DNA from 4 places in the Rhizobium sp. C104 genome. Region 3 is predicted to be linked to each of the others. Evidence: riboswitches for the same ligand, from Rfam matches in the RefSeq annotation. Region 3 holds a riboswitch; each other region holds the start of a gene.
The links. A riboswitch is a leader RNA that binds a small molecule or an ion and turns the genes downstream of it on or off. The one in region 3 is predicted to bind cobalamin.
Positions count from the first base shown of each region.

Region 1: it holds a riboswitch for cobalamin, as region 3 does, so the genes downstream of both, bluB (5,6-dimethylbenzimidazole synthase) here and MF410_RS23210 (CbtB domain-containing protein) in region 3, are expected to answer to the same signal.
Region 2: it holds a riboswitch for cobalamin, as region 3 does, so the genes downstream of both, cobU (bifunctional adenosylcobinamide kinase/adenosylcobinamide-phosphate guanylyltransferase) here and MF410_RS23210 (CbtB domain-containing protein) in region 3, are expected to answer to the same signal.
Region 4: it holds a riboswitch for cobalamin, as region 3 does, so the genes downstream of both, MF410_RS05400 (ABC transporter substrate-binding protein) here and MF410_RS23210 (CbtB domain-containing protein) in region 3, are expected to answer to the same signal.

Region 1 covers NZ_CP092348.1:1,151,490-1,153,685, forward strand. The annotation lists gene MF410_RS06860 (MFS transporter) at 1-366, opposite strand, end outside; cobalamin riboswitch at 537-724, shown strand; gene bluB (5,6-dimethylbenzimidazole synthase) at 766-1,455, shown strand; gene MF410_RS06870 (DUF2865 domain-containing protein) at 1,459-2,196, opposite strand, start outside.
Region 2 covers NZ_CP092348.1:1,006,748-1,008,943, reverse strand. The annotation lists gene cobW (cobalamin biosynthesis protein CobW) at 1-309, opposite strand, end outside; partial or broken gene cobU (bifunctional adenosylcobinamide kinase/adenosylcobinamide-phosphate guanylyltransferase) at 314-837, opposite strand; cobalamin riboswitch at 1,121-1,514, opposite strand; gene MF410_RS06150 (chloride channel protein) at 1,794-2,196, shown strand, end outside.
Region 3 covers NZ_CP092348.1:4,509,280-4,511,475, forward strand. The annotation lists gene MF410_RS23200 (bifunctional diguanylate cyclase/phosphodiesterase) at 1-80, opposite strand, end outside; gene MF410_RS23205 (histidine phosphatase family protein) at 482-1,036, opposite strand; adenosylcobalamin (AdoCbl) riboswitch at 1,113-1,255, shown strand; gene MF410_RS23210 (CbtB domain-containing protein) at 1,268-1,477, shown strand; gene MF410_RS23215 (CbtA family protein) at 1,490-2,196, shown strand, end outside.
Region 4 covers NZ_CP092348.1:867,770-869,965, reverse strand. The annotation lists gene MF410_RS05405 (iron ABC transporter permease) at 1-233, opposite strand, end outside; gene MF410_RS05400 (ABC transporter substrate-binding protein) at 230-1,246, opposite strand; cobalamin riboswitch at 1,419-1,674, opposite strand; gene blh (bifunctional sulfur transferase/dioxygenase Blh) at 1,921-2,196, opposite strand, start outside.

The DNA of each region.
Region 1 (2,196 bases), 1.2 Mb from region 3:
ATCGACGAGTTCGTGGCGCGGCGTTCCCCGGACCAGCAGCAGACGGCTGACCGGCGTCATCATCGAGCCGCCGGCGCCCTGGATCAGCCGCGCGACGACGAAGGCCGCAATCGAATTGGAAAAGGCGCAGGCGACTGAGCCGATCATGAAGACGAAGATCGCCATACGGAAGATGTTGCGCGCGCCGAAACGATCCGACATCCAGCCGCTGATCGGGATGAAGATCGCCAATGCCACGAGATAGCTGGTGACGGCAAGCTTCAGCGCGATCGGCGAGGTGCCGAGATCGGCTGCGATCGCCGGCAGGCTGGTGGCGATGACGGTCGAATCCATCTGTTCCATGAACAGGGCGACCGCAAGGATCATGGGTGTCAGGCGGGGCACGGGCAACTGGGTGCAAAGAGGAAAATTGCGGCGCCACAGGCGTCGGTTAGGATCTGTTCGGTTCTACGGCAGCGATGCACACCTGTCCACGCGATCGATGTCACATACGGGTGAATGCGGCATGAGGCCGCTTGCCGCAGGGCCGGTTTGCTGAAATAGATGCGCCGTCAGGTGCCCGCTTTTCAAGCGGGAGAATCGGGAATTCGGTGCGAGACCGAAACGTGCCCAACGCTGTAAGGCCGACGTTTGCCGCTTTATCATGCCACTGGCTTTCGCCGGGAAGGCTGCGGCAGACGGATGACGCCAAGTCAGAAGACCGGCCTGGCAAGATAGACCCAACCCGCGCGGACGGCGGGCGGTTGCGTTGTTGGGGATTTGACGATGCGACCCTTTGATGAGGATGCCCTGTCCGTGGCGTCCGGTTTTTCCTTGGCCGAACGCGAGGCCGTCTATCACGCGATCATGACGCGGCGCGACGTTCGCAGCCAGTTCCTGCCCGAGCCCTTGCCCGACGACGTGGTGGAACGGCTGCTGACCGCCGCGCACCACGCACCCTCCGTCGGCTTCATGCAGCCGTGGAATTTCATTCTGGTGAGAAGTCCAACGGTGCGAGCGCGCATCCGCGATGCCTTTGCCAAGGCCAACGAGGAAGCGGCATTGATGTTTGAGGGCGAGCGGCGGCAGGTCTATCGCTCCCTCAAGCTGGAAGGCATCGTGGAGGCGCCGCTCGGTATCTGCGTAACCTGCGATCCCACCCGCAGCGGCAGCGTGGTGCTGGGGCGCACGCACAATCCGCGAATGGACAGCTATTCGACAGTCTGCGCCATCCAGAATCTCTGGCTGGCGGCCCGCGCCGAAGGGATCGGCATTGGCTGGGTCAGCATCTTTCACGAAGCCGACCTGAAGACCATTCTCGGCATCCCCGAGCATATCGAAGCGGTTGCCTGGCTCTGCGCCGGTTTCGTCGACCGGCTCTACGACCAGCCGGAACTCTCGGTCAAAGGCTGGCGGCAGCGGCTACCGCTTGAGGAACTCGTCTTCCACGATGGCTGGGGAAGGAACGAGAGGTAGCGATCACTGCTGCTGCGGCTGCGGGCCAGGTGCGGCAGGATTGGCAAGGTCGATCGAGCCCTGGTCGCCGGCGAGGAATTGCGGGCCGACCTGGCGGACCTTGTTCTGCGTGGGGTCGTAGGGACGCTCTGGAACCGATGGCTGCGGCGCGGCGGCGGCCGCTGTATCCTTCGCCGGCGGATTGGTGCGGATGGTGGTGATCGAGCCCTGTGGCGGCGGCTGGCTTATCGCCTGCTTGCCGCGCATCTCGTCGTAATAGGCGGTGAGATTGCAGGCACAGGCGTTTTTCTCGCCGGGCGCGCGGCTTTTGTAAGCGAAGGCGTTCTTCATGGCGCTGTAGGGCGTGCCGGTTGCGACCGAGATCATGTTCGAGGCTTCCGTGCTCGTCACGTCGCGATAGAAAAGCTGGGTTTCGATGCCGGGGCACATCTTGGCGCAGGTCTGGGCGTCGCGGCCGAAATCGACCGAGGTGGTGTTTGAACTGATCGGGAAGAAGCCGCCGTCACAGCTGCGCACGCAGATGGTGCTGACCGGCGACAGCATATCGGCCCGCGGCAGGCCGTAGCGCGGATCGGCCTCTTTGCCGCCGAGCGGAATGAAAGTGTCCGAACGCATCGCCTGCTCCTCGACGCTCGGGGCAGGGTCGTTGGCATTGCGCTCGGAAGGCGCATAGAAGTTCTCGCTGTTGCAGCCGTTGCTGTCGAGCGCGGCCATCAGTTCGCGGCGGTCGTCATCGGCGCC
Region 2 (2,196 bases), 1.0 Mb from region 3:
CGAGGTTTCAATGACGATATGGTCGGGCCGCTGCTCACGTTCCAAGAGCTTCGTCATCGTCGGAATGAAATCGTCGGCGACGGTGCAGCAGATGCAGCCATTAGTCAGTTCGATGATGTCGTCCTCGCTGCAGTTCTCCGCACCGCAGCCCTTCAGCACCTCGCCGTCGACACCGAGATCGCCGAATTCATTGATGATCAGCGCGATCTTTTTACCGCCGGCATTGGTAAGCAGGTTGCGGATCATCGTCGTCTTGCCGGCGCCGAGGAAACCGGTGATGACGGTTGCGGGAATCTTCTGTTGATTCATGGATTTAACCCTTCATTTTCAGCGGCAGGCCTGCCGCGATGAATAGACTTCGGCGGCCTTTGCCGCGATCAGCTGGTGGAGACGGCCGGCATGATCGCGAAAATCCCGCGCCATGCGATTGTCCGGCACGATGCCGAGGCCGATCTCGTTTGACACGAAAACGAGCCGCGCCTTTGCCCGCGGCAAATAATCGGCGAGCGCCAAAAAATCCGCCGCCATATCGCGCTCCTCCATCATCAGATTGGTGACCCAGAGCGTCAGGCAGTCGATCAGCACGACCCGGCCCTCGCCGTCGATGGCGGCGAGCCTGCCGACGAGATGGAGCGGTTCCTCATGCGTCGTCCATGACGGGCCGCGATCGGCTCTGTGCTGGGCAATCCGCGACTGCATCTCCTCGTCCCACGCCCGGCCGGTCGCGACGTAGTGACGATCGAGGCCGGTTGCAACGACGAGGTTTTCGGCAAACCGGGATTTGCCGGAGCGTGCGCCGCCGAGGATGAAAATGGCATTGGAGAGAGCGGTCGTCATGCGCAGACGGCCTGCTGGGAGAATGCGACACCCCACCACGCTCCCTCATTCCTGTGCCTGTCACAGGAATCCAGGCACGGCGCGTCCGCGCCGTGAATGACTCTCATTCGGGAAGTAAGTCTCTCGCGCCCAAGGACTTGGTCGCACTGGATTCCTGTGACGGGCACAGGAATGAGGGAGGAGAGGGAAATGCGCTCCAGTACCCCACGAGGCAACGCCGAATTCAATCGTTCAGCCAAAACAACCTCCGTGCTGGCAGCGGGTCTCTTGCCCAGGATTGGGCTTTTCGCCCGGCACGAATGGCAGGTCTCCTGGCTCGCGGTTGTCGGCCGCGATCGGGGCGGACCGGAAACCGGTCGCCCCTGATCGTGCCAGCGGATCTGCCTCGCCTTCCCGGCTGCATTGGTGAAGAGGTGGACGATTCGTAGAAATAGAGGCGTCCGACCCCGGTTGATCACCATGCATGTCCAGTGGCTTTTCCGGCATGTCGCCCGTCACGCCCGCCTGCATGATTGCAAGCGGGCAGGAAGGGCTCGATGCCGGATGGAAGACCCTGACCGCTCTACAGTCGCGGGGTCGGCTGTGATGAAGGCGCCCGGTGTGGGTCCGCCCCGTCACATTCCCTTTTCATCCGGAAGGCGTAACGCCGATCCGGAACCATCCGTTATATCCGAGGATGGCCAGATGACCATCCGCGTGGGATGGTCTGGCGACCATCCGTTGAGGGATGGTTAGGCAAGCTCAGGAGTGAAGTCAACCGGCCTTGGCGGTCGGCCGTGGGCGGCAAGGCAGGCACGCTCATCCAAACACGACTTACTCGACCAGGAATATCGTCATTTATCAGAGGCTTACGTCATAAATATTTGACGCGCCCGCCGGCTTTTCGCCGCAATTGCGCTGCAAGCGGACTGCGCCATCGCCCTTGACCGGGCCTCTTCCTGCCTAGTTGTCTTGCCATGCTTATGAAATTGGATCGGCGCCGGTTCCGAGCGCTGCGTGTTTTCTTCGATCCGGGGCGGCTGCGGGCGCTGACCCGCCGCAGCGAAGTCGGTCTGTCTCTGGCGGGCGCTGTCGTCGGCATTGCCTCCGGTCTTGCCGTGACCGGCATGAGCTTCGTGTCCAATGAACTGCATCAGTTGGTCTTCGGTATCGCCGACAGCGAAAGGTTGAGCTCGTCGGTGATCGACGACAAGCTGCTGCTGCTCACCGCCCCGATCATCGGCGGCATCCTGCTCGGCCTGTTGCTCTTCATTTTGGCCAAACGCCGCAAGAAGCCGATGGTCGACCCGATCGAGGCCAATGCGCTGCATGGCGGCCGCCTGTCCTTGACTGACAGCATTATCGTCGCCGTGCAGAACC
Region 3 (2,196 bases):
CCGAGGAGCCAGAGAGTTATCCCAAGCCCGACGATCGATACGCATTGCCTTCCGGCCCTGCTCTGGAAAAACACCGGCATGTGGCCTTCTCCATCTCCACCATCTGCCGAACTATCATGAAAGTCTGAAATGTTCGTTGAAACCAGAAGGCGAATTTTTGGAGGCGGCAGCCTGTTGCTGCACCGTTGAGGGACTGAGGATGCTGAGCCGGGACGGGAAAGAACGAAGGCGAGCGTGCTGGTGCATCGCTCGCCTTTTCTCGTGCTTCAGGCGGTGACGATCAGCAGCGGAACGCTGACGATGAGACCGACCAGAACCGTGATTGTGGCGACACGCATCAAACGCAGACGACGCGTGCGCTCCCCACTCCAATCATATGTCATTCTTCCATCTCCTTGGGAAAGGAAGTAGTCCCGGTCAAACCCGGTTCAATAGAGATGACGCGATTTGCTTGTGTAAGGCTGGATAAAATGAGGAGCCGCTAATACGGAAAGCGCAGAGACCAGCGGCTGCCATTGCTGGTCATGCAAACGATGGCGAGCGGCTCGATATCGCTCCGCCAGAAGGAGGAGTGCGGCGCCTGAAGCACATGGGCGACCGCCGCCCGGATCACGGCCGCGTGGCTGATGGCAATCACATGGCCGCCGAGGGCGGATTCACCGTCCATCCAGCCGGCGACGCGTGTTCTGAGATCAAGAAGGCTTTCGCCACCATGCGGGGCCGCTTCCGGATCGCTCATCCAGGCCACGAGGTTCTCCGGCTCTTCGGCCTCGATCGTTGTGATCGACCTGCCGGCCCAGCGGCCATGGTCGCAGTCACGCAGCGCCTGATCTATCCGGGCTTCGAGGCGGAGCGCGTCAGCGGTCTGGCGGGCGCGCAAAGCGGGGCTGGTGGCGATACGGTCGGCGCGGGGTGGGGCAGCCATCCGGCCGGCGTCTTCCGCCGCCTTGCCTTCCAGCGGTTCGTCAAGTGGGAACAGCGTCTTGCGGCTCGCCGTCGTCGCGCCGTGGCAGATCCAGGTGAGGCGCGTATTCACAGTCTTCCGATCTCCCGGGGTGCAGTGGGACGGCCCTTTGCCGGCTCGTGAAGTTTCGTTGACAGTCTCTTCGGCGAGCAGATATAACCGTGTTGTTGCGGGTTTGGAAGCCGGTGGAAATCCGGCGCGGTCGCGCCACTGTGACCAGCGTGTTGAAGCTTTTTCACGCTGGAAGTCAGACCTTACCGCACAAACACTCTTTCGACTGAACGCGTCATTCCGGAGGAATACATGTCTGACACCACTTTCGCGCCCGCCGCGGCGCCGGCCCCGATCCCCGTCGGCGAAATCCTGCCCTGGGCGATCTTCGGCGGCCTGCTGATGCTTATCGCCATCTATTTCGTTGGCACCGAGGAAGGCGCGATGGCGCTGTTCAACGGCATGTATGTGCACGAATTCGTGCATGACGCCCGCCATCTCCTTGGCTTTCCCTGCCACTAGGGAGATATTGACATGGTTGGAAACCTTCTCCTTCGCGGCATGCTCGCGGGGCTGCTCGGTGGCATCCTCGTTTTCGCTTTCGCCCATGTCTTCGGCGAGCCGCTGGTCGATGCGGCGATCGCTTTCGAGGAGGCGAGCGCCCAGGCGGCCGGCGAAGCTGCCGAACCTGAAATCGTCAGCCGGGCCACCCAGGCCGGTCTCGGCCTTTTCACCGGCGTCATGGCTTACAGCATCGCCGTCGGCGGGCTTTTCGCGCTCGCTTTTGCTTTCGTGCACGGCCGCGTCAGCAATCTTTCGGCGCGCGGCACCTCGGCGGTCATCGCCATTTTCGCCTACGTGGCGATCGTGCTCGTTCCCGCTATCAAATATCCGGCCAACCCGCCGGCGGTCGGCAATGCCGATACGATCGGCGTCAGGACCGAGCTGTTCTTCCTGATGATTGTCGTCTCGCTCGCCGCGCTGATTGCCGCGGTGGCGCTGTCGCGCCGTCTTTCCGAGCGTTTCGGCCTCTGGAACGGCGCGATCATTGCCGGCATCGCCTATCTCGTCTTCATCGTGCTCGTGCTCTATCTGCTGCCGCCGATCAACGAGGTGCCGGAGAACTTCTCGGCCATGGTGCTCTGGCGTTTCCGGACGACAACGCTCGCCATGCATGCGATCCTCTGGGCAACACTTGGCCTTGGCTTCGGGGCGCTGGCGGAAAAGCGGCTTGCTGCGAA
Region 4 (2,196 bases), 900 kb from region 3:
ACCAGCGCCCGGCTCAGACGATAATCCCAGACGATGCCCTGGTGGATGCGGCTGAGTTCGAACTGCGTTCCGAACAGCCGGTTGGAGACGGCCTCCGCCGTTGTCGCCAGCGGGATCGCGATCTCGCCGATCGAAACGGCAAGGCTGATCATCAGTCCGAGAAGGAGAAGGGCTGAAATGGTGAGCGCGGCGAGCGCCCACCATCCTTGTTTCCTGACCGACGCTGCCTTCACTGCGAGAGGCCGAAGGATTTGATGCCGTTCGCCAAGGTCTCGATGCCGTCGATCGTGCGGATCGTTGGGTTCATCGATTGCGCGTCCATCATCACGAAGTGCCTGTTCCTGACGGCATCGAGTTCCTTGGTCACGGGGTCGTTCTCGAGAAAATCGATCTTGACCTTCGGATCGTCGGCGGCGTAGCGGCGCCGGTCCATGGTGGCGAGCACGATGACGGCCGGGTTCGCCTGGGCGATGGTTTCCCAGCCGACCAGCGGCCATTCCTCCTCGGTGGTGACGACATTCCTGGCGCCGATCGCCTTCAGTATATAGGCAGGCGCGCTGTTCTTGCCCGCAATGAAGGCGTCGCCGTTGACTTCCTTGCTGGAGAACCAGAAGACGATGGGCAGGCTCTTGCCCGATGCGGCTGATATCGAGGCGACGGCATCCGCCTCGCGCTTCTTCAGCTCGGAAATCAGCGCATCGCCGCGCTCCTTCACGTCGAAGATCTCTGAGAGTTCGGCGATTTCGCGATAGATCAGCGCCATCGTGAACAGCTCCTTGCGCACACCGTCGCCGCCATCGGTGTTGACCTTGGCGACGCAATCGGCCGGCGAAAGATAGGTATTGATCCCGAGATCCTGAAACTGCTCCCGCTTGCCGACGGAGCCCTGCGCGCCGACATGCCATTCGAACTCGGCCGCCACCAGGTCGGGCTCCTGTCCGACGACGGATTCGAAGCTCGGATCATTGTCGGCGAGACGCTTTATCCTGCTGTTCGCCGCGGCATATTGCGGCAGCACGGGACCGACCCAGACGGCCGTGCCGGCGATCTTGTCGGCAAGGCCGAGCGAGAAAAGAATTTCGGTCATTCCCTGGCCGATCGAAACGATCTTCGACGGCGCCTTCTGGAAAGTCACCTGCTCACCGCAATTGGTGATGGTCAAAGGATATTGGGTGGCAGCAAGGCTCGGTGCCGCAAGGCCGATCAGCCCGAAGGCAAATGTCATGGTGGCGAGAATCTGGCGCATGAAAAACCTCGATTGAAGGAAAAAGCACGGTTATGCCGCACGCGCGGCCGAAGGCACGCTGACGCGCGCGCTAGCCGCAGGAGGCCCAATCGAGACGGATGCATGCCGAAATTCGGCGAAGGTTCAGAAGGTCAATCATGTCTGTTCCTTATCCGGGCATCCCCGCCCGGTTGATTGGATCGTGATTGACGGCAGGTCTCCTGGCTTGCGGATATAAGTCGTTCATCCGCCTTCCCGCGATATATCGCAGTGGCAGGGCCATAAGCCCTTCAGAGATGGCCAGTCGCTGGCCACAGCTGAGATGATCGACAATCCGCTTACAGTTGCGGGGGCAGCCACGGTCTCGGTCCCTACTGGGTCGTCCTCACCGTGTTCCCTATTAATCCCCTTGGAGTCATCTTCAGGGAACCGTCACCGCCAGTTACGTCGCCCGCCCGCACGACGTCAATCATTATTGCGGAAGATTGGGTTTGGTGGGCGAAATATGGAGACGGAACGTCGGAGCGCTGTTGGCCGGTATGATGCCAGCATTCTCATCCCCAGGATGGAGTCTCTTAAGCATCCTACTATTCCCGCTGTCGTGGGCGCGGCATCCACCAACCTCCCTCATGCTGAGGTGCGCAGCCCGAACGGGCGAAGCCTCGAAGCACGCCGCAACGCTGCTCCCTGCGTTCCTACAACGCATCCAGCGGAATCTTCAGATACCGTCGCCCGTTCGCCTCCGGTTCGGGCAACCGCCCGCCGCGGATGTTGACCTGCAGCGCATGCAGCATCAGCTTCGGTTTCGGCAGCGTGCGGTCGCGCGCCTGGCGCAGCGCCACGAAGCCGGCTTCGTCGATGCCTGATATATGCGGATTGGCGCGCTTCTGGGCGGCTACCGTGCTTTCCCAGCGCGGGTGACGGCCGCCAGGCTGATAGTCGTGGCCGGAAAAGAGCCGGGTCTCCTCGGG